One region of the Starkeya nomas genome, then DNA from elsewhere that is predicted to be linked to it. Evidence: predicted binding sites of a transcription regulator. Region 1 holds the regulator's gene; each other region holds the start of a gene.

Region 1 (7,225 bases):
TCGGCGCCTCCGACGCGCCGATGAAGGACGACAAGCTCGAGGCCGCCACGCTGCTGCAGTTCCCGACCGTGATCGGTTCGGTGGTCGCCATCGTCAACCTCGACGGCATCGAAGGTCTGGTGCTCAACGGCGCGGTGCTCGCCGACATCTACCAGGGCAAGATCACCAAGTGGAACGACGCGAAGATCGAGGCGCTGAACAAGGGCAAGAAGCTGCCCGACCTCGCCATCGTCCCGGTCTACCGTTCGGACAGCTCCGGCACCTCCTTCGTGTTCACCTCCTACCTCGCCGCCACGAGCGAGGACTGGAAGTCCAATGTCGGCGCCGCCACCTCGGTGCAGTGGCCGACCGGCGCGGGCGCCAAGGGCAATGAAGGCATTGCCGGCACCGTGAAGAACACCAAGGGCGCCATCGGCTACGTCGAATTCATCTACGCCGCGGCCAACAAGCTCGCCACCACCGACCTCGTGAACAAGGCCGGCAAGGTCGTGAAGCCCGAGACCAAGGCTTTCGTCGAGGCCGCCGCCGCCGCCGACTGGAAGGGCGCGAAGAACTTCGCCGCCTCGATGATCAACACCCCCGGTGAAGGCGCCTGGCCGATCACCTCCGCGACCTACATCCTGCTGCCGAAGAACCCGACCAATGCCGCTCAGTCGGCCGAGGCCATCAAGTTCTTCGACTGGGCCTTCGGCGCGGAAGGCGACGCCATCGCCGAGAAGCTGCACTACATCGCGCTGCCGGACTCGGTCGTCGAGGAAGTCCGCAAGGCCTGGGCGAGCGAAGTGAAGGCCGACGGCAAGGCCGTCTGGACCAACTGATCGCCGACGGAAAAAGGGAGGGGCGGCTGCCGACACGGCCGCCCCTTCTCGTCCGAACGTCCGACGAGTAGTCTGGCGCCCGCGCCAGCGACGCCCGCGATCCCATATGTGCCCTGCCGCCCCGGCGGCCGCTTGCGCGGCCCGGGAGCTGCCTGAAGGACCCTTTAGATGGACGCCACTCTCAGCGGAACGCAGGCGGCACGGAGCCTCGCAACCGCTCACAAGCCGACCGGCCGCGTCAGCGATCCCATTTTCGTCGGGCTCCTGTGGGGCTGCGGCATCTTCGTGCTGCTGCTGCTCGGCCTGATCATCGCCATGCTCTTCGAGGGCGGCCTGCCGGCCCTGCGCGAGTTTGGCATCAGCTTCCTCTGGTCCACCGCCTGGAACCCGGTCACCGAGCGCTTTGGCGCCGGCGTCATGGTGTTCGGCACCCTGTTCAGCGCCATCATCGCCGTGATCGTGGCGCTGCCGCTGTCCTTCGGCATCGCCTTCTTCCTGACCGAGATCGCGCCCGGCCCCTTCCGCCGCCCGGTCGGCGTCGCGATCCAGCTCCTCGCCGCCGTTCCCTCCATCATCTACGGCATGTGGGGCTTCTTCATCGTCGTGCCGCTGATCGCCACCTATGTGCAGCCGCCGCTGATCGAATGGCTTGGGCCGATCCCGCTGATCGGCGCGCTGTTCCAGGGCCCGCCGCTGGGCGCCGGCATGCTCACCGCCGGCCTGATCCTCGCGCTGATGATCCTGCCCTTCATCACCGCGATGTTCGTCGAGGTGCTGGAATCGGTGCCGCCCATGCTGAAGGAATCCGCTTACGGCGTCGGCGCGACCACCTATGAGGTCTACCGCAACGTCTCGGTTCCCTACGGGCGTACCGCCATGGTCGGCGCCATCATGCTGGGCCTCGGCCGCGCGCTGGGCGAGACCATGGCCGTGACCTTCGTCATCGGCAACGCCACGCGCATGTCGGCCTCGCTCTTCGCGCCGGGCGCCACCATCGCCTCGACCATCGCCAACGAGTTCCCCGAGGCCTCGATCGGCTCGTTGAAGCTCCAGGCGCTGCTGCAGCTCGGCTTCATCCTGTTCGTGATTTCCTTCATCGTGCTGGCGCTGTCGCGTCTGCTCGTCCGGTCCCGGCTCAAGGGCTGAGCGGAGGTTTTTGAAAAATGGCATCGCTCGCCCGTCGCCGCGCCACCGACTACGCCGTCAAGGCCATCTCCACCGGCTTTGCCGCGCTCTCGCTGGTGTTTCTCGCCTGGATCCTCTGGACGCTGCTCTCGCGCGGCCTTCCCGCGCTCGGCCCGCACGTCTTCACCAAGATCACCGCGCCGCCCGGCGCGGGGGGCGGTCTTCTCAACGCCATCGTCGGCTCGCTGATCCAGATCGGCGTGGCGCTCGTCATCGGCACGCCCATCGGCCTGATGTGCGGCACCTTCCTCTCCGAGAACGGACGCGGCACGCATGTCGGCAATGCGGTGCGCTTCGTCAATGACGTGCTGCTTTCCGCGCCGTCCATCCTCATCGGCCTGTTCGTCTACCAGCTCCTCGTCGTCCCCTTCGGCGGCTTCTCGGGCTGGGCGGGTTCGATCGCGCTGGCCATCCTCGTCATCCCGGTGGTGGTGCGCACCACCGAGGACATGCTGAACCTCGTTCCGATCGGCCTGCGCGAGGCGGCCTTCGCGCTCGGCGCGCCGCAGTGGAAGGTCGTCACCTTCGTGACCTGGCGCGCGGCCCGCGCCGGCATCGTCACCGGCATCCTGCTGGCGCTCGCCCGCGCCGCCGGCGAGACGGCGCCGCTGCTCTTCACCTCGCTCGGCAACAATGGCTGGTCGATCAGCCTCAACGCGCCGATGGCGAGCCTGCCGATCGCCATCTACCAGTACGCCGCCAGCCCGTTCGAGGACTGGGTCGCTCTTGCCTGGGCGGGCGCCCTCATCATCACCGTCGGGGTTCTGACCCTGAACATCCTTTCCCGCCTCGTCCTGGCGAAGATGAAGTGAGACGGACCATGAACTTCGCACCTGAAACGTCGATCGACATCGCCTCCGCCGTGAACCGCGCCACCGCGCCGTCGGCGGAGCCCAAGCTCAAGGTCGAGAAGCTGAATTTCTACTACGGCGACAACCACGCGCTGAAGAACATCAACTTCGACATTCCCGAGAAGCGCGTCACCGCGATGATCGGTCCCTCGGGCTGCGGCAAATCCACACTGCTGCGCATCTTCAACCGCATGTACCAGCTCTATCCGGGGCAGCGCGCGGAAGGAAAGATCCTGCTCGACGGCGCCGATCTGCTCGGCAAGCAGCTGGATTCCACCGTGGTGCGCTCGCGCATCGGCATGGTGTTCCAGAAGCCGACGCCGTTCCCGATGTCGATCTACGACAACATCGCCTTCGGCGTGAAGCTGCACGAGAGCCTCGGCAAGGCGGCGATGGACGAGCGCGTCGAATGGTGCCTGCGCAAGGCGGCGATCTGGGAGGAGACCAAGGACCGTCTCCACACCTCGGCGCTCGGCATGTCCGGTGGCCAGCAGCAGCGCCTGTGCATCGCCCGCACCATCGCAGTGCGCCCGGAAGTGATCCTGCTCGACGAGCCGACCTCGGCGCTCGACCCGATCTCGACCTCGAAGATCGAGGACCTGATCGACGAGCTGAAGCAGGAATTCACCATCGTCATCGTGACGCACAACATGCAGCAGGCGGCGCGCTGCGCCGACATCACCTCGTTCTTCTATCTCGGCGAGCTGATCGAGGTCGGCCCGTCCAACGAGATCTTCACCAATCCGCGCGAGGCCCGGACCCGCGACTACATCACCGGCCGCTTCGGCTGAGCCGGCGACGAGAGAGGCTGATCCCATGACCGAACATATCGTCTCGTCGTTCGACACCGACCTCAAGGAAATCGGCCGCAGCGTGGTCGAGATGGGCGGACAGGCCGAGCGCCTGGTCGCCGATTCCGTGGAAGCGCTGGTCAAGCGTGACACCGAACTCGCCCAGAAGGTGATCGTGCTCGATGGCCCGGTCGACCTGTTGCAGCGGGAGATCGAGGAGAAGGCGGTTCTCACCATCGCCCGTCGCCAGCCGCTGGCCAGCGACCTGCGCGAGATCGTCGCCGCCATGCGCATCGCCAACGATCTGGAGCGGATCGGCGATCTCGCCAAGAACACCGCCAAGCGCGTCCTGGCGCTCACCGGCGAGTTCCATCCGCAGAAGCTGGTGCGCGGCGTCGAGCACATGTCCAACATTGTGCTCGAGCAGCTCAAGGTGGTGCTGGATTCCTATGCCAGCCGCGACGACGCGAAGGCGCTGGAAGTCTGGCAGCGCGACGGCGAGGTCGACATCCTCTACACCTCGCTGTTCCGCGAACTTCTCACCTACATGATGGAAGACCCGCGCAACATCTCGCTGTGCACGCACCTGCTGTTCTGCGCCAAGAACATCGAGCGGATCGGCGACCACGCGACCAACATCGCCGAGACCGTGCACTACCTCGCCACCGGTCAGCTCCTTACCGAGGAACGCCCGAAGCAGGACACCAGCAGCCTGACCAGCGTGGCGTTCCCGGCCTGAGGCCATCGGCGCCCTGCGAACGATCGGGAACGCGACCATGCCGACCAATATTCTGATCGTGGAGGATGAGGAGCCCCTCACCCTCCTCCTGCGCTACAACCTCGAATCCGAGGGCTACTCGGTGGAGAGCGTCGGCCGTGGCGACGAGGCGGAGACCCGGCTGCGCGAGAGTGTGCCGGATCTCCTGATCCTCGACTGGATGCTGCCGGGCCTCTCCGGCATCGAACTGTGCCGGCGCCTGCGCGCGCGCTCGGAGACCGAGCGCATGCCCATCCTCATGCTCACCGCCCGCGGCGAGGAGACCGAGCGCGTGCGCGGCCTCGCCACCGGCGCGGACGATTATGTGGTGAAGCCCTTCTCGGTGCCCGAGCTGGTGGCGCGCGTGCGCGCCCTGCTGCGGCGGGCCAAGCCCGAGCACATCTCGACGTTGCTGCGCGCCGGCGACATCGAGCTCGACCGCGAGACGAAACGTGTCCACAGGGCAGGACGCGAGCTGCATCTCGGTCCGACCGAGTTCCGTCTGCTGGAATTCCTCATGCAGTCGCCGGGACGGGTCTACTCGCGCGAGCAATTGCTCGACGGCGTCTGGGGGCAGGACGTCTATATCGACGAGCGCACGGTGGACGTGCATGTCGGGCGCCTGCGCAAGGCGCTGAACCGCCCGCGCCAGCCCGATCCGATCCGCACCGTGCGCGGCTCCGGCTATTCCTTCAACGAGATGTTCGCCCGCGCGCATTGAGGTGCGGGCCGCGCCCCTTCTCAGGCGGCGGATGTGCGCCGGAACTGCTGTTCGATCTCCAGCAGCCGCTGCTTGCGCCACAGCCCGCCGCCATAGCCGGTCAGCGAGCCGTCGGCCCCGATCACGCGGTGGCAGGGTATGATGAGCGCCAGCTGGTTTGCGCCATTGGCCCGCGCGACGGCGCGGATGGCCGCGGGCTGCCCGATCCGGCGCGCGATCTCGGAGTAGCTCACCGTCACGCCGGGAGGGATCCGTCGCAGCTCGGCCCAGACCGCCCTGGTGAAGGCGCTTCCGTCGAGCGCGAGAGCGGTACGGAACTCGGCGGAGGTTCCGGCGAAGAAGGCATCCAGCTCGGCGCGGATCTGCTCCGTCGGCGCATAGGTTCCTATGCCGAGGTCGCCCTTGGCGCGCTGGCGCAGCCGGCCAATCTCGGTGGAGAGTGCCTTGCGCTCGACGAACTCCAGAAGATGCAGATGCGAGGCGCTGGAGATCGCGATCATGTCGCCGAGCGGCGTGCGGATCCAGTCGGTCAGCAGCGTTCCGTGGCCGGAAATCTCGGCCGGCGCGCACTCCACCAGCCGGGCGAAGGCGGCGCGGAAGGCGCTGGGGGATTCAAAGCCGGCCTGCTGCTGGGCCTCGATCACCCTGCCGCCCTCTGCCAGGGTCTCGAATCCCTCGCGCAGGCGCCGGTGTCGCGCCATTTCAAGGAAGGTCATGCCGAACTGCCGTTTGAAGGCACGGCGGACCGTCGACAGATCGAAGCCCATCCGCTCCAGATGCTCCTCGCTCCAGCGTCGCTCCGGCCGCGCGTCGAGGGCATCGAGCAGGGTGCCGATCATCGGATCGGCGGAGGCGGCGGGCTGCAGCGGATGGCAGCGCTTGCAGGGGCGGAAGCCGGCCTCGATGCACTCGCCGATCGTCGAGACGAAGGTGCAGTTCTCGGGGCGCGGCTTGCGCGCCGGACAGGTCATCCGGCAGAAAATGCCGGTGGTGGCCACGCACACATAGGCCCGCCCGTCATACCCTTCGTCACGGTCGAGAAGGGCGCGGTAGAGCGTGGCAGGATCGGGCAGGTCGAACAGCATGGCCCAGACCTAGCACGGCCATCAGATCACGCCGCCGCAAATCGGGCGTCTATTCTCGCCGTGCGTCCCGACGGCTGTCTCAACCCTGCCGATTGTGGCCTCTCCTCGGCCAGTTGTGCGTGAGCACGAAGTCGGCGATGCGCGGGGCGATCTCGGCGCGGAACCGCGAGCCGTTGAACACGCCGTAATGGCCGACGGTGGGCTGGAGGTAGTGCACCCTCATGTCGTCGGGCAGGTTCGTGCAGAGTCGCTGGGCGGCCTGCGTCTGCCCGACGCCGGAAATGTCGTCGTTCTCGCCCTCGACGGTGAGCAGCGCCACGTTGCGGATCTTCGAGAGATCGACCCTCTCGCCGCGATGGGTCAGCGTGCCGCGCGGCAGGGCATGGTCGATGAACACCGACTGCAACGTCTGAAGGTAGTACTCCGCCGGCAAATCCATGACGGAGAGATACTCGTCGTAGAATTCGCGGTGCTTGGCGGCGGAGTCGCCGTCGCCTTTCACCAGGTGGCCGAACATCTCGGCATGCGCCTGGAGATGACGCTCAAGGTTCATCGACACGAAGCCATGCAGTTGCAGGAAGCCGGGATAGACCTGCCGCATCACGCCGGGGTGGGGCCATGGAACGGTAGTGATGACGTTGCGGCGGAACCAGTCGATGCCGCGATCCTTGGCGAAATGGTTCACCGCCGTGGGGCTTTCGCGGGTGTCGATGGGGCCGCCCATCAGCACCATGGAGGCCGGCACGTTCGGGTCTTCCATGGCCTCCATGCGCGCCACGGCAGCGAGCACGGGCACGGCCGGCTGACACACCGCAAGCGCATGCACGCCGCCGCCCAGATGGCGGAACATCTCGATCACGTAGTCGATGTAATCGTCGAGATCGAAGCGGCCGGCGGCGGACGGCACGTCGCGCGCGTCCTCCCAGTCGGTGATGTAGATGTCATGGGTTGGCAGCAGCGTCTGGACGGTGCCGCGCAGTAGCGTCGCGTAGTGGCCAGAGAGTGGCGCGACGATCA
Region 2 (7,225 bases), 440 kb from region 1:
CGCCGCGTCGGGGCGGAGCTGCCGGGGCAGGGGGAAGAAGACGTCCTCGTGCGCGGTGTACACGGTCTCGACCTGAACGGCGAAGCGCTCGGCGAAGGCGTCGATGATCTCCTCGACGAGGACTTCCGGCGCGGAGGCGCCGGCGGTGATGCCGAGGGAGGAGATGGTGCCGAAGACGTTCCAGTCGATGTCGCCCGCCCGCTGCAGCAGCACGGCGACGCGGCAGCCCTCGCGGTCGGCGACTTCGCGCAGGCGCTGCGAGTTCGAGGAGTTCGGCGCGCCGACCACGATCATCGCGTCCACCTGCGGGGCGACGCGCTTGACCGCCTCCTGGCGGTTCGTCGTGGCGTAGCAGATGTCTTCCTTGTGGGGCGCGGCCATCGCCGGGAAACGCTCCCGCAGGATCGCGACGATCTCGGCGGTGTCGTCGATGGAGAGCGTGGTCTGGGTGGTGTAGGCGAGGTTTTCCGGGTCGCGCGGCACGAAGCGGCGGGCCTGCTCGGCGGTCTCCACCAGCGTCACCGCGCCCTCGGGCAGCTGGCCCATGGTGCCGATAACCTCGGGGTGGCCGGCATGGCCGATCAGCACCACCTCGCGCCCCTTCTTGTGATGGACGGTGGCCTCGCGGTGCACCTTGGTCACCAGCGGGCAGGTGGCGTCGATGGCGAAGAAGTTGCGGCGGGCCGCGTCCTCCGGCACCGACTTCGCCACGCCATGGGCGGAGAAGATCACCGGGGCGGCGGTGCCCACCGGCACCTCGTGGAGTTCCTCGACGAAGATCGCGCCCTTCGCCTTCAGGCCTTCCACGACATATTTGTTGTGCACGATCTCGTGGCGCACATAGACCGGCGGGCCGTAGAGCTCCAGCGCCCGTTCCACCGCGTCGATGGCGCGCACCACGCCGGCGCAGAAGCCGCGCGGGGCGCAGAGCAGGACGCGCAGGGAAGGCTTTTCGGCAGCTGACATCGCCATGTCCAGATGGGGCCGCCCAGCCGGCCACGCCACCGTCATGGGTGGCGCGGCACGTGCTGTCAAGCCGGAGAGCTATGGCTCACGGCTGCTTGGTGAAGGCGCCGACGATGTCGAGTTCCACCTCGTCCGACACGACGGGTACGGCGTAGCCCATGCCGAAATCGCTGCGCTTGATGTCGGCCGAGGCGGTGAAGCCGATGTTCTCGACCTTGCTCATCGGGTTGACGCCCGCGCCGAAAAGCTCGGCATCGAGCGTGACGCGCTTGGTGACGCCGTGAAGGGTCAGGTCGCCCTCGATGGTCGCGTCGTCGTCGTTCACCGTGACCTTGGTCGATTTGAAGGTCGCGGTCGGGAATTTTTCGGCGTCGAAGAATTCCGGGCCGGCCAGGTGCTTGGCGAAGCCATCCGAGGTCACGCGCAGGCTGGATATCGGGATGGTGATGTCGAGCTTGGCTTCGCCCGGCTTCTTCGGGTCGAGGACCAGAGTGCCGCTCGCCACGCCGAATATGCCGGTGAGGGGGGAGAAACCCATGTGGTCGACGGTCCAGACGACCTGGCTGTGATCGGGATCGACCGCGTAGGTGCCGCCGGTGATGCGGGCGACGTCTTCCTTTCCGGGCATTTCCTGCGCGCTGGCGCCGGCGGTGAATCCGATCAGCAGGGCGGCTGCCAGAAGTCGAACGGGCTTCATCATTGTCTCCTTGTTTCCGGGAGCGCGGACGCTATCAGCCCTTCTGACGCAGCGGCAATGTCGACCTGCGTCTTAGGATTTGCAGGACGGCGCGCGGGAGCCTATATTTAGCGCATCCCGGTCATCGTGAGACGGTCCGAGGCTCCGCCCCCCAGGGTGGGCGGAGCGCGTGAGGATGTTTGCGCGGCCAAACGACAATTATTCTTCGAGCCAATCTCGGTTTCAGCCAGCTTGGCGCATCAATGGATGGAGACGCGTCCCATGGCGAACGCCCCCCTCATGCCGAAGGCCACCGCCGTGTGGCTGGTCGAGAACACCGCGCTGACCTTCGACCAGATCGCGGATTTTTGTAAGCTGCATGTGCTCGAGGTGAAGGGCATCGCCGACGGCGAGGTCGCGCAGGGCATCAAGGGCCTCGACCCGGTCTCGACCGGCCAGCTCGCCCGCGAGGAGATCGAGCGCGCCGAGAAGAACCCGAACCACCGGCTGAAGCTGCTGGAATCGAAGGTCCGCCTGCCGGAGGCCAAGCGCCGCCGCGGCCCGCGCTACACGCCCGTCTCCAAGCGTCAGGACCGCCCCAACGCCATCCTCTGGCTGCTGCGCAACCATCCCGAGCTGAAGGACAGCCAGATCATGCGTCTGGTGGGCACCACCAAGACGACCATCGAATCGATCAAGGAGCGTACCCACTGGAACGCGGCGAACCTGACGCCGATGGATCCGGTCACGCTCGGCCTGTGCTCGCAGATCGACCTCGACATCGAGGTGCAGCGCGCCTCCAAGGACCGTCCGGCGGCCACCGCGGCGGCGGGGGAGCACGACGTCACCCTGCTGCCGGTGGACGTCTCGACCGGCGAGGCCGAGCACGAGCCCTTCGTGGCGACCCGCAAGCCGCGCGAGGAGCCCATCGATCTCGACACCGTGTTCGCCAAGCTCGGCGGTTCGCGCAAGAGCGAGGCCGAAGACGAGGAGTGATCCTCGGGAGGGCGTTCTGCAAGGGATCGCTGGCTGAGAACAAAAAGCCCGGAGCGGACGCCGCTCCGGGCTTTTTCTTTCGCTATCGGGCGCTTCTCAGGCCGCCGAGACCTTCGCCAGCCCGCGCGCGTTGAGCGCGGCGGCGATCTCGTCCAGCGAACTGGGATCGTCGATGGTCGCCGGCATGTTCCACGGCTCGGCGTCGGCGATCTTCTTCATCGTGCCGCGCAGGATCTTGCCCGACCGGGTCTTGGGCAGGCGGTTGACGGTGATGGCGAGGCGGAACGCCGCCACCGGGCCGATGCGCTCGCGCACCAGTGCGATGATCTCGGTCTCGATATCCGCGGGCGAACGGACGACGCCGGCCTTCAGCACGACGAAGCCGCAGGGAACCTCGCCCTTCAGCTCGTCATGGATGCCGATCACCGCGCATTCGGCGACGTCCGCATGCGCCGCGAGCACTTCCTCCATGCCGCCGGTGGAGAGGCGGTGTCCGGCGACGTTGATGATGTCGTCGGTGCGGCCCATGATGAAGAGCTGGCCGTTTCCGTCCTTGAAGCCGGCATCCGCCGTCTTGTAGTAGCCGGGAAACTCCTCGAGGTAGCTCTCGCGGAAGCGCTCGTCCTGCCGCCAGAGCGTCGGCAGGCAGCCGGGAGGGAGCGGCAGCTTGATGGCGATGGACCCCATCCGGTCGGCGCCGACCGGGTGGCCGCCCTCGTCCAGTATGTCGACCTGATAGCCGGGCATCGGCACGCCGGTGGAGCCGACGCGGATCGGCAGGGCGCCGAGGCCGACCGGGTTGCCGGCGATGGCCCATCCCGTTTCGGTCTGCCACCAGTGATCGACCACCGGGACGTCCAGCTTGTTCTGCGCCCACTCCACGGTGTCGGGATCGGCGCGCTCGCCGGCGAGGAAGAGCGTGCGCAGGCTGGAGCGGTCGTAGTCGCGCATCAGCACGCCGTCCGGGTCTTCCTTCTTGATGGCGCGCAGCGCGGTCGGGGCAGTGAACAGCGCCGCGACCTTGTATTCCTCGATCACCCGCCAGAAGGCTCCCGCATCGGGCGTGCCGACCGGCTTGCCCTCGTAGAGCACGGTGGTGCAACCGGTGAGCAGCGGTGCGTAGATGATGTAGGAATGGCCGACGACCCAGCCGATGTCGGAGGCCGACCAGAAGACCTCGCCCGGCTCGACGCCGTAGAGCCCCTCCATCGACCACCGCAGCGCCACGATATAGCCGCCGCTGTCGCGCACGACCCCTTTCGGCTTCCCGGTCGTTCCGGACGTGTAGAGGATATAAAGCGGGTCGGTCGCCTCGACCGGCACGCATTCGGCCGCCATGCCGCCGGCGATCGCCTTCTCGCGCAGCGCCGCCCAGTCATGGTCCCGGCCGGGCTGGAGCTTGGCCTCCACCTGCGGACGCTGGAAGACCACGCAGGCTTCCGGCTGGTGCTTCGCCATGGTGAGGGCGAGGTCGAGCAGGGGCTTGTAGGTGACGATGCGCGAGGGCTCGATGCCGCAGGAGGCCGAGAGCACGACCTTGGGCTGGGCGTCCTCGATGCGGCTCGCCAGTTCCGCCGCCGCGAAGCCGCCGAACACCACCGAATGGATCGCGCCGATGCGGGCGCAGGCGAGCATGGCGAACACTGCTTCCGGAATCATCGGCATGTAGATGACGACGCGGTCGCCCTTGCCGACGCCAAGCTCGCGCAGCACCCCGGCAAGCACACTCACCTCGGTCTGCAACTCGCCATAGGTGACGGTGCGCTTCGCCCCGGCCACGGGGCTGTCGTAGAAAATGGCCGGCTGCGCGGCGCGCCCGTTCGCGACATGGCGATCCACGGCGTTGTGGCAGACATTGGTGACGCCGCCGGGGAACCAGCGCCCGTAGATGCCGAGCGCCGGATCGAAGGCCCGGCGCGGCTCCTCGAACCAGTCGATGCCACGGGCCGCCTCGCGCCAGAAGCCCTCCGGATCGCGGATGGACTGCGCATAAACGTCAGGATAGCGGCTGGCGGAGCCGGTCATTTCGGGAGCCTCCCACGGGTATCGTTCTTGTTACCGGCACATTCCGGTGTCTCTCTTTGCGTGACAAGAACGCTCAATTGCTTACGCCCTTCGTCGAGTGTCCGGGCGGAGGGCTGGGAAACGCGGCGAGGCGCGGGATGCGGGGCCCGAAATGCGAACCGCCGGCGTGGAGCCGGCGGCCGAGCGATGATCCCCGACGCTCGGTCGGAGCCTGTTGCGGGGATGCGGGCCGTCGAACCCGCATCATGACTCTCCTAATGGAGGGTCGCGTCCTTCAAACGTGTGATCTCGTCCTTGAGATGCAGCTTGCGCCGCTTGAGGTCGGCGATGCGTGAATCGTCGGCCGCGGGACGAGCAACCTCTTCCCGTAGTTCCTTCTCCAATGCCTGGTGACGTCGTTCCAACTCCGCAACATGCGCCTGCATGGACATGGACAGTATCTCCCTGTCTTTCGAAGTGAACGTCATCAGTCTGTCACGGGTAGATCGGGCTGTCGACGAATCGATGCGCTGCAGTGCAGCATGGCAGCGGGGCGTCCTGGCGCGTCACGGCAGGGCTGCAGACCAGGTGTCGGCGGGCGCTGTTGCAGCCGGTCGCGAGGACGGCGATACTCCGTCCCTGCTCCCGCGCAAGCCGGGGCGAGTCGGGGTTTGGGTCGAGCGTTTGGCACATGACGGCAGATGAGGAACGCGAGCTCCTGGCGCTACTTGAGCGCCTGCGGCAGGAACATCGCGATCTGGATGTGGCGATCGAGACGCTGCAGGAAATGCCGGGTAACGACCAGTTGCAGCTCGCGCGCTTCAAGAAGCGCAAGCTGATGCTGAAGGACCGCATCGGCTATATCGAGGATCAGATCTGCCCCGACATCATCGCCTGACAGGGCGATGGGAAGCTCCCGGCGCGGGCGCCGGGAGCCGTGGCAATCCACTCAGAACTGCGTGAGCAGCACGTCGGCGTTGGTCTTGTCGGCCTTGCTCGGCACGTCCTCGACATTGAGGACCTTCACCTCGCCGTCCTCGATCAGCATCGAGTAACGCTTGGAGCGCAGGCCGAGACCGGCGCCGGAAGCGTCGAGGTCGAGGCCGATGGCCTTGGCGAACTCGCCGTTGCCGTCCGACAGGAAGAGGATCTTGTCGCCGGCGTTCGAGGCCTTCTGCCAGGCTTCCATGACGAAGGGATCGTTGACCGCCGTCACCGCGATGGTGCTGACGCCCTTGGCGAGGATCTCATCGGCGCGGGCGATGAAGCTCGGCAGATGGTTCTTGTGGCAGGTGGGCGTAAAGGCGCCCGGCACGGCGAACAGGACGACCTTCTTGCCGGTGAAGATGTCTTCGGTGGTCTTCGGCACCGGGCCGTCCGCGGTGGCGACGCGGAAGGTGGCGCTCGGCAGCTGGTCGCCGACCTTGATCGTCATGGGCATTTCCTTTCATACGCGGGAAAGCGGTTGGGAACGGTGCCCGCCGCCAGCTCGCGCGCACGGAGCCCGCCGCGACCGGCGGGCCCGGTCGCGGGGTAGAATAGTCATTTCCCGCGTGTCGGGAAGCGGCTTCAGCGTGCGGAAAGAGGGGCGTCCACCTCGACGGCGCGGTTGCCGTCGACCAGGGTGAAACGCAGCTTGGTCGCGGCGATGTCGGCACCTTTCGGCACGCCGTCCACCGGCAGCACGAAGACCGTGCGCCCGTCCGGCCCGGTCTCGCGGCTCGGCAGCGGCAGGGCCCAGTCCTCGTTCGGGCCCTCGACGAAAAGATCGGCCTTCGCGGCGTCGGCCACGTGGGCCTCGATGTGGATCGAAGGGCCGTCCCCGCCTTCGCGCAGCTCCGCGGAGGCGATTGCCGGCTCGCCGGCGGCGCCGATCTGCGTCGTGCGCGGGACCGTGGCGAGGGCATTGACCAGCATCGGCGGTGAGGGGGCCGCGCCGTCCGACGGCACGTCGAGGGTCAGTGAGGCGCTGGCCGGCTGGCAGATCTTCTCGCAGACGGCGAAGTCGAGGTTCAGCCGCAACTCGACCGGCTTGCCCGCGTCGCGCGGGATGACGCGGAACGGGATCACCACGTCCCTCTTGTAGCCGATGGAGAAGGAGCCGCCGTCGTCGAAGCGCACCGGCGCCGGCCACAAAACCTCGATGTTCTCGACGTTCTGCGAGCCGCTCCAGTCGAAATGCGGCGGTACGCCGCTGTCGCCGGGATAGCGCCAGTAGGTCTTCCAGCCGGGCGTGAGGCGGATTTCGACGCCGCCGGTCACGGCCTTGCCGTCGGGCGCGCCGGCAACGAGCCTGACCGCCGTGCCGACCGGCGAGGACCAGTCCGACATCAATTCGGCGCGCGCCGCTCCCGCCCCGAGAAACGGAACAGCGGCGAGGGCGCAGAAGGCGGCGAGGCGCAGGTCCGAACGCAGATCCGAAATCATGCCCAATGCCGTAGCGTTTCCCGTTGCATTGCGAAAGCGGCGGCGGCGCACTTTCATGTGAGGGCCTCCATACGGTTGTCCGCCTACGCCGGAAGCGGGCTTGAAAATGCGCCGATGGGGTTTACGCTTCCTTGTATGTGGATCGGACGAGAGCGC
Region 3 (7,225 bases), 2.7 Mb from region 1:
GATGGTCTTCTTGCCGACGCGGATCTTGGTGTTGGCGATCACGTTGGCGGTGTAGAGCGGGTTCTCGTCGGAGGAGTCGCCGTAGCTCTTGTCGACATAGTCGATCAGACCCTCGTCGAGCGGCCAGGCGTTCACGCGGCCCTCCCAGTCATCGACGATGGCGTTGCCGAAGCGGTAGCCCTCGGTCTGCTGGTAGGGCACGCGGGCGGCCTTCCAGGCGGCCTTCGCCTTGTCGAGATTGGCCTCGGTCGGCTCGGCGACGAAGGCGTTGACCGCCGTCTGCAGGTCCCTGGCGGTCTTCAGGCTGTCGGCATACATCGCCTCGGCGATGTTGGCGTAGGTGACGACGATGTCGCGCACCTTCGGGGCGTTGTCGGCCGCAGCCGGGCCGGCCGCAACGATGGCACCCAGCGCAACGGCCGCGAGAAGCGGCGCGGCGAACAGTGATCTGGCTCGCATGGAATGTCTCCTCCCGCCGGCGTCGCGGCGTCATAGCGGGAGACTCCTACGCCAGCGCCCCAAGAAGTCGCAAGTGTTCGGACCTACTTTAGAACGCTTTCATACTGCGACGACACGAAACACAAGCGCGGAAGACATGTAAATCCGCAGCAATACTTGTTCCGCCACCTCCCGCTCATGACGCAGGGTCAAGAAGCGGCTGGAGCGCCTCGGCCAGCTCGTCGTCGGTCACGGTCGACAGCTGCTTCATGAGTTTGGCCGCCTCGGTGCGCCGGCCGGGCCGCATCACCAGCACGACCGTCTCGGCGCCGCCGCAGGCCGGATCGCCGCACGCGATCTCGCTGATCGAGATGGTGGTTTCCTCGCCCACGCCCAGCAGCACGCGCGCCTTGGCGGCGAGTTCGCGCGCGGCGTCCGGTGCGGCCTCGCCGGCCGATCCCCGGCGGAAGAACAGACGTGCCATGCCTACCTCTCGCGTCCCGTCGCGTCGCGCCCCTCACCGCAGGGAGTTAAGCGCCCGGTGCGGACGGCGCAAGCCGCGGACGCGAGCACCGTCGCCGGCAAAGTAAAAACGCAGGATGCAATAGTTTAGAACTATAATAATATCGGAAGATAATCGTTGTACATGACGAAAAGCACGCGTATTTATCCTCGCAACGCCGACGACGAACCGCGAATACCACTCGCGATCATCGAACTTACCGGCAAATCCTTCGCGAGACCCTTATCCCGGCAGGTCTCGTGAACCGCGCGGGACGACGGCACGCGCTCCCTCAGCTGTCGTCCCGCGCCATTTCACTCTCATCCCCGGCCGCCCACGGACCGGCCCACGCCTCCGGCGCGGGGCGGTTCAGCCATTGCAGCGCGCCAAAGGCTGCCGCGAAGCCGGTGGCGAAGCTCGCCTGCAGGAGATAGCCGCCGGTCGGCGCCTCCCAATCCAGCATCTCGCCGGCGGCGAAGACGCCGGGACAGGCGCGGAGCATGTGCCGCTCGTCGAGCGCGGCGCGCACGATGCCCCCGGCCGAGGAAATCGCCCGCTCCAGCGGCGCCATGGCGGTCGCCGCCAGCGGAACGGCCTTGATCCGCCGCGCCAACGCCTCCGGCTCGGCCGGCAGCGGGAACGCCGCCTCGCGCAGGAGACCCGCCGCGGCGGGGGCAAGGCCGGCCGCCTTGCGCAGCCGGTTCGCCAGCGTCTCGCCCTTGCGGGCGCGCGCCAGCCGGGCCGCGAGGGCATCAAGGCCGAGGTCCGGCCGCAGGTCGATCTCGAAGACGACCTGCCCCTCGCGGGCGATGGCTTCCCGCAGCCGGGCGGACTGGGCGTAGACCGCGCCGCCCTCCAGCCCGGCGGCATCGATCATCGCCTCGCCGCGCACGCTCACCCCCTCGACCGCGAGCGCGATGCGCTTCAGCGGCTCGCCGGCGAAGCGGGTGCGGAACGCGTCCGACCAGCCGATGCGCACGCCGCTGTTTGCGGCACGCAGCGGCGCGACGGCGATGCCCTGCTCCTCGAGGATCGCGACCCAGCCGCCGTCGCTGCCGAGGCGCGGCCAGCTCGCGCCGCCCAGCGCGAGGATGGCGACGTCGCAGGCGACCTCGCCTTCGCCCTCCGGGGTTTCGAAGCGCAGCGCTCCCCCGGCGCCCCAGCCGAGCCAGCGGTGCCGGCTCGCCAGCCGCACGCCGAGCCCTTCCAGCCGCCCGAGCCAGGCGCGCAGCAGAGGCGACGCCTTGAAGCTCCTGGGGAAGACGCGGCCGCTCGACCCGACGAAGGTCGCCTCGCCGAGCCCTTCGGCAAAGGCGCGCAGCCGGCCGGGCGGGAAAGCGTCGATCATCGGCGCCAGCCACTCCGCCGCCGCGCCGTAGCGGGCGAGGAACGGCGCGCGCGGCTCGGAATGGGTGAGGTTCAGCCCGCCGCGCCCGGCGATGAGGAATTTTCGCGCCGGCGAGGCCATGCGCTCATAGACCGTCACCCGGTAGCCGGCCCGCGCCAGCGTCTCGGCGGCGATCAGACCCGCCGGGCCGGCGCCGATGACGGCTACCGAGGGAATCCGCGAGTCGCTGTCGTGGCTTGGAATCACCGGCTGAGCTTTCGATTCAGGGTTAACGCGGTCTTAATTCCGCAGTGCCGCCAGCCGCTTGGGCCGGGGAACGCGGTGGGCGATTCCGCTGGTGGAAGAGGTTCCGCGACGGCTTCAAACACCGATTCAACAGTCTGACGAACTGATTCCGGAACCTGGTGCAACGCCATGTATTCTCACGGCATTTCCGTTGAGGCGAGGTCGCTGACGCGCAGGCTCACCTGCGTGCGCCCCTGCCAGGTGTCGAGATCGAGCGTTCCGGCGACATGGACCTGCTGGCCGCGCGCCGCCATCAGCGCCTGACCGAGCGGGGCGTTGGCCGCGCGGAAGGCGACGCCGGAGATGACCGCCCCGTCCGAGCCGCGCAGGCGCACCCGCACCTGATCGGCATTGCCCGCCTCGGCATAGACGACGCGATGGGCGGGGAAGGCGAAGACGGGCTGCGGATTGCCGGCGCCGTAGGGCCCCGCCCGCTCCATGAGGTCGACGAGATCCGGCGTCGCGCCGGCCGCCGAGAGGGCGCCGTCGATCATCGTCTCGTCCACCGCCCGCGCCTCCTCGACGGAGACGGTCAGCGCCTCCTCCAGATAGGCGCGCAGGTCCCCGAGCCGGTCGCGCGCCACGGTGAGGCCCGCCGCCATGGCGTGGCCGCCGCCCTTCACCAGAAGGCCGAGCTCGACCGCCCCGCGAACCGCCCGGCCGACATCGACGCCGGGGATGGAACGGGCCGAGCCGGCGCCGGTCTCGCCGGTGAAGGCGATGGCGAAGGCCGGGCGGCCGAACTTCTCCTTCAGCCGCGCGGCGACGAGGCCGACCACGCCGGGATGCCAGCCCTGCCCGCTGGAGAGGATCACCGCCCCCTCGCCCGCTAGACCGAGGGCGGCCTCGGCTTCGGCTTCCGCCTCGGCGACGATGGCCCGCTCGACCTGCTGGCGCTCGGTGTTCAGCCGGTCGAGCTCGGCGGCGATCGCCTGCGCCTCGATGGGATCGCGGGTGAGCAGCAGCCGGGTGCCCAGACCCGCGTCGCCGATGCGCCCGCCGGCATTGATGCGAGGGCCGAGCAGGAAGCCGAGGTGCCAGGCCTTGGGGGGGCCGGAGAGGCGCGCGGCGTCCATCAGCGCCGTGAGGCCGGGGCGCTCGCGCTTCCTCAGCTGGAGGAGGCCCTTGGTGACATAGGCCCGGTTGAGGCCGAGCAGCGGCACGACGTCGGCCACCGTGCCGAGCGCCACGAGGTCGAGGCTGGCCAGCAGGTCCGGCTCGGGCCGCTCCGCGTTCCACCAGCCGCGCCGGCGCAGCTCCCGCACCAGCCCGACCGCCACCACGAAGACGAGGCCGACGGCGCACAGGTGCCCGAGGCCGGAGAGGTCGTCCACGCGGTTGGGGTTCACCAGCGCCTCGACCGCGGGCAGCGTCTCGCCCGCCTGATGATGGTCGATCACCACGACGTCGAGGCCGATCTCGCGGGCGCGGGCGAAGGGCTCGAAGCTCATCGTGCCGCAGTCGACGGTGACGAGCAGGCTCGCGCCGCGCGCGGCCAGCGCCTCGATGGCGGGAATGTTCGGGCCGTAGCCCTCGAAGATGCGGTCGGGAATGTGGAAGGCGGGATCGAGCCCGCCGGCGAGCAGCACCTCGACCAGCAGGGCGGTCGAGGTGGCGCCGTCCACGTCGTAGTCGCCGAACACCGCGACGGATTCGCCCTTCACCACCGCGTCGGCCAGCCGGGCGACGCAGGCGCCCATATCGGTGAGCGTGTCGGGATCGGGCAGCAGGCGGCGCACGGTCGGGTCGAGCCACGCCTCGACCTCGTCGATGCCGACGCCGCGCCCGGCTAGCACGCGGGCGAGGATCTCCGGCACGCCGTGACGCTGCACCATGGCGAGGGTGGCCTGCGCGGCGCGCGCGTCGAGGCGCTCGCGCCAGAAGCGGCCCGTGACCGAGCGGGAGACGCCGAGGAACGGCCGGGGCGCCGGCGCGGCGGTGGGAAGGACGAGACTCATGGCCCGCAGGATAAGCACGATGCGCCGCGCGCATGAAGCCGTTCCCCGCGCACGGCACGCCTGCGCCGCGGTTTTCGCCCGGCCAATAGGAGCCGCGACGCGGGCGGGGAGCGTCATCGCTCCGTCATCGCTTCGTTGCTTGGCCGACATGGCGGCGGGTCAGGAAGGGCGCTCCCGGCTTCGCCGCCCCTTCCCAACGGAGAACCGCCATGGCCCGCATCGTCTCCCGCCACTCCCTGCTCGCGAGCGCCGCGCTGGCGCTCGTCGCCCTCGCCTCCTCCGGCGCCCGTGCCGACCAGACCTACCCCGCCACCCTCGCCGGCCACGCCGTGCTGCCGGCGGAGAGCTTCATCGAGATGCCGGCCGACGCGCCGGAAGACCTGAAGACCTCCGGCAAGTACACGACCGGCAAGCGCGTCGAGGCCATCGGCACGGTGGAAGGCAAGTCCGGCGGGCGTCCGACCGGCGTCTCCGTGCCGTTCAAGGGCCAGCCGCGCCAGGGGCATTCGGGCGTCAAGGTGATGCCGGACGGCACTTTCTGGATCCTCACCGACAACGGCTTCGGCTCCAAGGCCAACAGCCCGGATTCGGCGCTCTATCTCAACCGCTACAAGATCGACTGGGCCACGGGCGCCTTCGAGCCGGTCGAGACCGTCTTCCTCACCGACCCCGACAAGAAGGTGCCGTTCCGCATCGTCCATGACGGCACCGAAAAGCGCTATCTCACCGGCTCCGACTTCGACCTCGAGAGCTTCCAGATCATCGGCGACGACCTGTGGATCGCGGAAGAGTTCGGCCCCTTCCTGATCAAGGCCGACAAGACCGGCAAGGTGCTCGCCGTGTTCGACACGGTCGCCGGCGAGGCGCCGGTGCGCTCCCCCGACAACTACCTCGTCGCCTCCGCCGGCGCGCCGAACCAGCCGGCCGAGTTCAACGCCCGCCGCTCCAAGGGCTTCGAGGGCATGGCCGCCTCCAAGGACGGCAAGTTCCTCTACGCCCTGCTCGAAGGTCCGCTCTGGGACGCGGCGAAGAAGGACTGGCAGAAGACCGCCGACGGCAAGGAATTCCTGCCGATCCTCGAATTCGACATCGGTCAGCAGAAGTGGACCGGCCGCGTGTGGCAGTACGTGCTGGAGCAGAACGGCAACGCGATCGGCGACTTCAACATGATCGACGGCACCACCGGCCTGATCATCGAGCGCGACAATGCCGAGGGCACTGCCGACAAGGCCTGCGCGGAAGGCACCAAGGGCCCGGACTGCTTCCACGACCTCGCCAAGTTCAAGCGCGTCTACAAGGTCGAGCTGACGGATGCGAATGTCGGCCAGCCGGTGCGCAAGATCGGCCATATCGACCTGATGAAGATCGCCGACCCCGACAAGAAGGCCCGCAAGCCGCTCAATGACGGCGTGCTGACCTTTCCGTTCTTCACCATCGAGAATGTCGACGTGGTCGATGCCACGCACATCGTCGTCGGCAACGACAACAACCTGCCCTTCTCGTCGAGCCGCGACCCGAAGAAGGCGGACGACAACGAGATGATCCTGCTCGAAGTCGGCGATTTCCTGAAGGCCAAGTGAGGCTTCCACCGGACGCCGTCATGGCCGGGCTTGTCCCGAAGCCGGCAGTTGCCGGCTTCGGTTGTTGGAAGCGGAACTCAGGCAAGCTTGAGTTCCGGCCATCCACGACTTCAGACAGGCAGAAGAGAGGCGTGGATCCCCGGGCCGAGCCCGGGGATGACGTCAGGCCTTTGTCAAATGGCGCTCCGTCACGCCGTATCGGGCAGCGTGGTGGTCGGCTTGCGCAGGATCAGCGCCACGCCCACCACCATGACCAGCGCGCCGATGATCTTCACCGGCGACGGATCGTCGCCGATCAGCACGATGCCGAAAAGCACGGTGAGCAGCGGGTTGAGCATAGAATAGGGCACCACGGCATTGATCGAATGCCGCTGCAGCAGCCAGTACCAGATGCCATAGGCGATGATCGACGAGCCGACAGCACTGTAGAGGACCGAGAACCAGCCGTTCCAGCCGGCGGTGGCCACCATTCCCCAACGATCCGCCTCGAAGATCCACGACGCCAGCAGGAGCTGCGGGACCGAGAACAGCGACGACCAGCCCATCATCGTCATCGGCCGGATGCCCGGCATCTGCTTGACGATGAGGTTCGTCACCGCCCAGCCGCTGGCGCTCACCACCAGCAGCACCAGCGACAGGGGCGGCGGCAGCGTGGGGCCGGCTGCGAGGATCACAATGCCGGCGACCGAGATGACGAGGCCGGCGAGCCGGACGAGACCGAGCGGCTCATGCAGCCAGAGGCAGGCCAGCAGCGTCGCGATGGGCGCGCCCAATTGGATGACGACCGCGCTTGTTCCCGCCTCGGCATGCTCCAGCGCCGCGAAGAGCAGACCGAAATGGATGGTGCCGAAGGTGACGGACACCAGCAGCACGCCGGGCAGCTGCCTGCGCGAGAGGCAGGTGAACGGCACCAGCAGCGCCGAAACCAGCGTGAAGCGCAGCGCCGTGGTCAGCATAGGCGGGAGTTCCGCCACGCCCAGCTTGATGACGATCATGTTGAGCGCCCACAAGCAGATCACGGCGACGGCGAGCAGCTTGTCCCTGAGCGGCATTGCGGACCAGAAGGCGGGAGGACGCGGAAAGGCGGCCTCTGGGCGAACCGCTAGCCGCCGGC
Region 4 (7,225 bases), 1.3 Mb from region 1:
AATCCGGTAGCAGGTAGCACGCACCCGATTTCGGCACTGTTGCGCTACGGATTCCGCTACTCGCCGCACCACGCTTGCACCGCCTTGCCGGGGCGACCTAAATGTATGTCCCATAACGCAAACCAGGAGCGGGCATGTCGGGCCGCACGCGCAGTCTTGATCGAGGCGGCATGGATGCCGGGGCACAGGCCATCACGGGCCAGCTCGGCCGCACCATCCAGCGCCTGCGCAAGGCCTACAATCTCTCGCTTTCCGAGCTTTCGGAACAGTCCGGCGTCGCCAAGTCGATCATCAGCCAGATCGAGCGCAACGAGACCAACCCGACGCTCGCAACCGTCTGGCGTCTCTCGCAAGCCCTTGATGTATCGATCGATCGCTTCATGGCGGCGACCGACGACGAGCCCTTCGTCGAGCACCTGACCCGTGGCGACACGCCGATCCTGGTCTCCGAGGACGGCAAGTGCCGCCTCACCATCACCGGCTGGATCAAGACGGTGGAATGGCTGCAATGGTTTGATTTCGTTGCCGAACCGGGCGGCGAGCTGGTCTCCGACGGCCACCAGCGCGGCTCGGTGGAGTGCCTGTCGGTGCTCTCCGGCGAGCTCCAGGTGGAGTGCGGCGACATCATCGAGACCGCGCGGGCGGGTGAGACGCTACGCTACCGTTGCGACCGCCGCCACATCATCCGCAACCTCGGTAGCGAGCACGCGCATGCTACCATGGTCTGCCTGCTCAAGGCGGCCGTTCTGGACTGAAAACCCAGTAATTTCAAAACATAAGCGGGCGCCCCGGAGCGCCCGCCTCACCTATTCCGCTGCTCAGTCCAGCTTGCCGATAGCGATGAACTGCGTCTCCCCAGAAGAACCGTCCACACCGTCATTGTCGGTGACGATGAAGGCGTTGCCGGCGGCATCGATGGCGAAGCTCTCCACCTTGTCGAGCACATAGCCCTTCGGCGCCTGAAGCAGCGGCAGCAGGTCCTTCACCTCGCTCTTGGAAAGGACCGGCGGCTGCGCCTCGCTGCCCAGCGGCGCCGGCGTCACGCCCTTCAGCGAGACGAAGGTCAGCTTCTTGATCTTCGCGTCCACTCCGATCTGGTTGTCGCGCTCGATGGCAATGAAGCCGTCCTTGTAAGGCGTGAGCTCGGACAGGCCGACCCAACCCTTGGCAACTGTGTCGAGCGGGTAGCGCACGTAGCTCCAGCTCTTCACCGCCGGCTTGTAGGCGAGAAGCTTCACGAAGCCCTTGGGATCGTCCTTCCACTCGCGCTGGACGGCGATCCATACGGTCTCGTCGGCGCCCGAACCAGCCACCGCCACACCCTCGAAGCCGAAGCGGGTCGCCTGCCCGGCCAGCGCTTCCGGGAGAGCGATCTCCTCCGCGACCACCCCGTCGGCGTCGACACGCAGCAGCAGGTTCTGCGTGGGCTTCTCCTTCTTCTCCGGATTGCCTTCCGACACCACCCAGAAGCCGCCTTCCGGACGCACGGCAATCCCTTCGAGATCGAGGTCCTTGGCCGGCTCGCCACCCTTGGTGAGCACGGTCGCTGCGACGATCTCCGCCGGCAGCGCCGTGGCGTCGACGGTCAGGATGCGCGCCTGGGCATAAGCGCTGTCGGTGACGGCGTAGAGCTTGCCCGGCGTCTTCGGATCGGCGGCGAAGCCCGACAGGGCCGACCACCAGATCGGCAGCCCGTCCGTCCCGTCGGCGGAAAGGATCGTCGGATAGGCCGGCTTCGCGCCGGGTTGACGCTGATAGACGGTGACGACCGAACCGATGCCGCCATCCTCGCGCAGATCGGTCTCCGAGGCGGTGACGAACAGGTCGCGGGCCGGAATGGCGATCAGGCCCTCAGGTCCCACGCCGCCCGGCAGTACCTGCAGGAACTCCGGCGCCTCGGCACCGCCCTTGTCGCGATAGACGAAGACCAGCGAACCGCGCTCCGACGCGACGAAGATCAGGCGCTCGCCGGCGAAGGTCGCGACTTCCGCGCCCTCCATCTCGATGCCCTTCTTGTTGCGCTTGTCGGGATAGTGGCCGAGCCGGACGGCGAGATGCTCAGGCGCCGCGCCGCTCTCGAACAGCAGCTTGCCGGTCTTGTCGAAGATGCTGAAGCCGCGCGAGCCGCCCTTCCAGTCGCCCTCATTGGCGATGACGAAGCGGTCCTCGTCGAGCCACTGCACGGTATCGGGCTCGCGGGGCACCGCCTTCAGCGAGCCGGACAGGTCGATCACCTTGTCCTTCTTGGTGTCGATCTTGTCGAGGTCCACGGTGCCGGCGGAGAAATGCGAGGTCACCTTGCCGGTCGGCAGATCGACCACCACAACGTGGTTGTTCTCCTGAAGCGTAACGACCACCTCGTTGCGGGCGTTGATGTCGACATATTCCGGCTCCGGATCCTCCGGCGCGACGGCAGCGAGGCCGGTCAGGTCCACCACCTTCTTGGACTCGTCGACGACGCGGCCGTTCTTCACCTCGAAATAGGTCAGGTTACCCGGCGGAGACTGCGGAATGGCGCCGTCGTTCACTTCCTCGTCGCGCTCGTTCTCGATCGCGATGGCGAGGTAGCTGCCGTCAGGGCTCTTGGTCACGGAATCGGGCTGGCCGCCCAGATCGATCTTGTCCTCGACCTTGCGGGAGGCGATGTCGACCACGGCGAGATGGCCAGAAGGATTGGCTTTCGATTCCGAGGTATTCACCCCGACATAGGCCTTGCTGCCGATCACCACGGTGGTGGTGGGCTCGCCGTCGAGGGCGACGACGCCCGCCGGCTTCGGCATCGCCGGATCGGTGATGTCGATGAAGCCGATGCGCTTGCCGGGGCTGTCGCTGTAGATCAGCGTCCGGCCGTCCTCGGTGAAGGTGATGATCTCGGCGGCGGTCGACTTGGCCGGGTCGGCGCCGGCGGGCAGGTTCGCCACCACGTTGAAAGTCGAGATGCGGTTGAAGGCCGCGTCAGGGGCCTCGGCCGAGGCCGTGGAGACAGCAAGACCGAAGACCGCCGCCGACACGCCGGCAAGAAGAGTCGCGCGCATGGAAGATCCCTCTCTGGGCAACGGGCGGAGGCCCGCATCGACGCCGTTCAAATCCGCCTGAATGACAGGCGGATGACAAAATCACCGGCGCGTGCCGCAGATGTGTCATTCCTTTCGACTTTGGTAGGACGCATTTTACCGTAAAGCCGCGAATTTGGGCTTGCGCTTGACGTTTCGGCATCGTCTCCTTGCGTCATCGGGACAAGGCGATCAATCGCCGCCCGGCGGGCATGACCCGCAGAGGAAACGCCATAGGAGGAACCGCCCATGACCGAAACGTCAGGGAAGAGTGTGGACGCGCGTCACGACGTCCGCACCAGCCGACGCCGCTTCATCGCCACCGCTGCTGCCGCCGCCGGCGCGACCGTCGTCGCCGCTCCGGCCGTGCACGCGCAGGCACCCATCAAGCTGAAATTCCAGTCGACCTGGCCGAACAAGGACATCTTCCACGAATTCGCCGGCGACTATGTGAAGCGCGTCAACTCCATGACCGGCGGGCGCGTCGAGCTCGAGCTTCTGCCGGCCGGCTCGGTGGTACCCGCCTTCCAGATGCTCGACGCGGTATCCTCGGGCATCCTCGACGGCGGCCACGGCGTCGCCGCCTACTGGTACGGCAAGAACAAGGCGTTCTCGCTGTTCGGCACCGCTCCGGCCTTCGGCTGGGACGCCGACGAGCTGCTCGGCTGGATCCGCTATGGCGGCGGCCAGGAGCTCTATGACGACCTCGTCCAGAACACGCTGAAGCTCAACGTCGTGGGCATGCTGACGGGGCCGATGCCCAGCCAGCCGCTCGGCTGGTTCAAGAAGGAAATCACCAGCGCCGACGACATGAAGGGCATGAAGTACCGCACCGTCGGCCTCGGAGCGGACCTCTTCAAGGAGATCGGCGCGGCCGTGACCATCGTGCCCGGCGGCGAGATCGTGCCCGCCATCGACCGCGGCCTGCTGGACGGCGCCGAGTTCAACAACCCGTCCTCCGACCTCGTGCTCGGCTTCCCGGACGTGGCCAAGGTCTACATGATCCAGAGCTACCATCAGGCGCTCGAATGCTTCGAGATCCTGTTCAACAAGACCAAGTTCGAGGGCCTGCCGAAGGATGTGCAGGAAATCCTGCGCGGCGCGGCCGACGCCACCTCCTCCACCATGATGTGGAAGGCGCAGGACCGCTATTCGAAGGACCTCGAAGCGATCAAGGCGCGCGGCGTGAAGGTGATGCCGACCCCCAAGCCGGTGCTCGAAACCCAGCTCAAGGCCTGGGATGCCGTAATCGCCAACCTCTCGGCCGACCCGGTCTTCAAGAAGGTCATCGACAGCCAGAAGGACTGGGCGAAGCGCATTGTCGGCTTCCGGCTCGAATATGAGCCGGACTCCAAGTTCGCCTACGACCACTTCTTCAAGACGGCCTGACCCGCCATGCGGCGCGCCCCTCTCCGAACCCGGAGGGGGGCGTTCGGGCTTTCATCGCGTCATCATCGGCTTCGCATCGGAGGACGCGCGCGCCGCGTCGCAGGGTGCCCTGCCGGCATGCGCCTGCGCCAGGAGACGGCCCTTGCGAGAGCCGTCGAAGGCCGTCGCCACGAGGCCACCCCATGCAATCCATCCTTCTCGGCGTTGACCGGCTGAACGCTTTCATCGGCAAGCTGTTCGCCTGGTGCATCGTCCTTCTCATGCTGGCGATCACCTACGAGGTGTTCCGCCGCTACGTCCTGCACGACCCGACCACCTGGGCCTACGACGTCAGCCTGATGCTGTATGGCGGGCTGTTCATGATGGCCGGCGCCTACACGCTGTCGCGCAACGGCCATGTGCGCGGTGACTTCATCTACCGGAAATGGGCGCCCACCACCCAGGCGAAGGTCGATCTTGTCCTTTATTTCCTCTTCTATTTTCCCGGCATCCTGGCGCTGATCTATTCGGGGTGGAACTATTTCTACCTCTCCTACCTGCTCAACGAGCACTCCTCCTTCAGCCCCGAGGGACCGGTGATCTGGCCCTTCAAGGCGCTCATCCCGATCACCGGCGTGATGCTGCTGCTGCAGGGCGTGGTCGAGGTCGTGCGCTGCCTCATCTGCATCCGCACCGGCGATTGGCCGCAGCGCCTGCACGACGTCGAGGAGATGGAGAAGATCATCCTCGAGGAGGCTGCCACCAAGGACAATCCCGAAGAAGCGCTCAACGTGATCGAGCGTGACTCCACCACCCGAGGGTCCCTGTGATGTTTCTCTCCGATCCCGCCCTCGGCATCCTGATGCTGGTGCTGTTCCTGATCTTCCTGATGCTCGGCTTCCCCATCGCCTTCACGCTGATGGCCCTGGGCGTCGGCTTCGGCTACTTCACGCAAGGCGACAGCATCTTCCAGCTTTTCGTCCAGCGCACCTATTCGGTGATGGCCAACGACGTGCTGATCTCGATCCCGCTGTTCCTGTTCATGGGATATGTGATCGAGCGCGCCAACATCCTCGACCGGCTGTTCCGCTCCATCCAGCTCGCCGCGGGCTGGATCCCCGGCTCGCTCGCCGTCGCGACGCTGATCACCTGCGCCCTGTTCGCCACGGCGACCGGCATCGTCGGCGCGGTGGTCACGCTGATGGGGCTGCTCGCCTTCCCGGCCATGCTGCGCGCCGGCTACGACACGCGTATCGCCTCGGGCGTCGTCTGCGCCGGCGGCTGCCTGGGCATCCTCATCCCGCCCAGCGTGATGCTCATCCTCTACGGCGCCACGGCCGGCGTCTCGGTGGTGAAGCTCTACGCCGCCGCCTTCATCCCCGGCATCACGCTGGCGGGCATGTACATCGCGTACGTGATCATCCGGGTGATGATTAACCCGGCGCTGGCGCCCAAGCTTCCGGCGGCGGAGCGCAACGTCCCGGCCCTGACCATCGCCTGGGCGCTGCTGACTTCGTTCCTGCCGCTGGTGGCGCTGATCGTCGCGGTGCTCGGCTGCATCATTTTCGGCCTCGCCACGCCTTCGGAAGCCGCCGCCATCGGTGCCCTCGGCGCCATCATCCTGGCGCTGGCCTACCGCACCTTCAGCCTCGAAAAGCTGAAGGACTCGGTGTTCCTCACCGCGCGCGCCTCAGCGATGGTGTGCTGGCTGTTCGTGGGTTCGGCGGTGTTCTCCGCCGTCTTCGCCCTGCTCGGCGGCCAGCGCGTGGTGGAAGAGTTCATCATGGGGCTGAATCTGGGGCCGGTCGGCTTCCTGATCCTCACCCAGGTGATCATCTTCGTGCTGGGCTGGCCGCTGGAATGGACGGAGATCATCGTGATCTTCCTGCCCATCTTCCTGCCGCTGCTCGACCATTTCGGCATCGACCCGATCTTCTTCGGGGTGCTGGTGGCGCTGAACCTGCAGACCTCGTTCCTGTCGCCACCCGTGGCGATGGCACCTTTCTACTTGAAAGGCGTGGCACCGAAGCATGTCTCCATCGACGAGATTTTCTCCGGCGTGATGCCCTTCATCTTCATCGTCGTTCTGGCGATGGTGCTGCTCTACACGGTGCCGGACTTCGCGCTCTGGCTGCCGAACTACCTCTATGGCGGCTGACGACGCGTGCTAAGGGCGCAGGAAAGGAAACGGGCCCGGCGACGGGCCCGTTTTCACATGCGCTACGCCAGGGCCAGACAGGTTAAGCCGACAGCGCCTTGGGATCGCCCGGTGCTGTCTTCCAGCCCAGCGAGGGGAAGCGCACCACGCGGCGCCCGCGGAAATCCGCCTCGCAGACGAGGTGGCCGCGCTCCTCCATATAGGTCAGCAGCCAGCGCCCGCGCGAGGGCGAGCGGCTGCCATAGGCCCGTGCCAGCGCCTCGTCGGCGGGCGACGGCGCCCCGTCCATGCCCGCGCGGGCGAGCAGCAGGAACACGCCCTGCATTTCCTCCGGCAAGCCCGAGGCCTGCTCGACCGCCCGCTGCCAGCCCTCATCCTCCGTCCGCGCATCGAGGCCGGCGCGGGCGATGGCAAGGCGACGGGTGAACTCGGCGAGATCCGGCACCTTGGAGCCGACCCGCCGCACCCGGCAGTGCACGAGGAAATCCGGGTAGAGCGAAGCGGCCGAGCGGAACGGAGCCTCCGGATCGGCCACGAACTGGCGCACGATCTCCTCGATCAGCGCCTCGCGCTCCGCATCGAAGGCGGCCGCCGCCTCGGGATCGACCGGAACCGGCTCGGGCGGCGGGGCGTCCTCCAGCGTCTC

The links. The regulator PhoB, encoded in region 1, activates phosphate uptake and scavenging genes when phosphate is short. The targets are predictions, from matches to a motif close to TGTCATNNANCTGTCAT.
Positions count from the first base shown of each region.
Region 2: STARVERO_RS15545 (YdcH family protein) is a predicted target of PhoB. The motif match lies at 5,125-5,141, and genes of this name have one in related genera.
Region 3: STARVERO_RS04550 (esterase-like activity of phytase family protein) is a predicted target of PhoB. The motif match lies at 4,643-4,659, and genes of this name have one in related genera.
Region 4: STARVERO_RS11680 (esterase-like activity of phytase family protein) is a predicted target of PhoB. The motif match lies at 3,097-3,113, and genes of this name have one in related genera.

Region 1 covers NZ_CACSAS010000001.1:3,697,021-3,704,245, reverse strand. Annotated here, with positions in the region: gene pstS (phosphate ABC transporter substrate-binding protein PstS) at 1-818, shown strand, start outside; gene pstC (phosphate ABC transporter permease subunit PstC) at 987-1,964, shown strand; gene pstA (phosphate ABC transporter permease PstA) at 1,982-2,815, shown strand; gene pstB (phosphate ABC transporter ATP-binding protein PstB) at 2,824-3,645, shown strand; gene phoU (phosphate signaling complex protein PhoU) at 3,671-4,384, shown strand; gene phoB (phosphate regulon transcriptional regulator PhoB) at 4,422-5,123, shown strand; gene STARVERO_RS17585 (bifunctional transcriptional activator/DNA repair enzyme AdaA) at 5,144-6,208, opposite strand; gene STARVERO_RS17580 (polyhydroxyalkanoate depolymerase) at 6,288-7,225, opposite strand, start outside.
Region 2 covers NZ_CACSAS010000001.1:3,258,259-3,265,483, reverse strand. Annotated here, with positions in the region: gene ispH (4-hydroxy-3-methylbut-2-enyl diphosphate reductase) at 1-966, opposite strand, end outside; gene STARVERO_RS15560 (YceI family protein) at 1,052-1,663, opposite strand; gene STARVERO_RS15555 (DUF1013 domain-containing protein) at 1,925-2,638, shown strand; gene STARVERO_RS15550 (propionyl-CoA synthetase) at 2,735-4,663, opposite strand; gene STARVERO_RS15545 (YdcH family protein) at 4,918-5,094, opposite strand; gene STARVERO_RS15540 (YdcH family protein) at 5,334-5,540, shown strand; gene STARVERO_RS15535 (peroxiredoxin) at 5,592-6,077, opposite strand; gene STARVERO_RS15530 (protein-disulfide reductase DsbD domain-containing protein) at 6,212-7,069, opposite strand; gene STARVERO_RS15525 (YqgE/AlgH family protein) at 7,205-7,225, shown strand, end outside.
Region 3 covers NZ_CACSAS010000001.1:950,086-957,310, reverse strand. Annotated here, with positions in the region: gene STARVERO_RS04570 (imelysin family protein) at 1-459, opposite strand, end outside; gene STARVERO_RS04565 (hypothetical protein) at 635-922, opposite strand; gene STARVERO_RS04560 (BaiN/RdsA family NAD(P)/FAD-dependent oxidoreductase) at 1,233-2,534, opposite strand; gene recJ (single-stranded-DNA-specific exonuclease RecJ) at 2,711-4,531, opposite strand; gene STARVERO_RS04550 (esterase-like activity of phytase family protein) at 4,741-6,111, shown strand; gene STARVERO_RS04545 (DMT family transporter) at 6,300-7,163, opposite strand.
Region 4 covers NZ_CACSAS010000001.1:2,389,191-2,396,415, forward strand. Annotated here, with positions in the region: gene STARVERO_RS11675 (helix-turn-helix domain-containing protein) at 135-755, shown strand; gene STARVERO_RS11680 (esterase-like activity of phytase family protein) at 819-3,035, opposite strand; gene STARVERO_RS11685 (TRAP transporter substrate-binding protein) at 3,303-4,442, shown strand; gene STARVERO_RS11690 (TRAP transporter small permease subunit) at 4,625-5,251, shown strand; gene STARVERO_RS11695 (TRAP transporter large permease) at 5,251-6,579, shown strand; gene STARVERO_RS11700 (ATP-binding protein) at 6,662-7,225, opposite strand, start outside.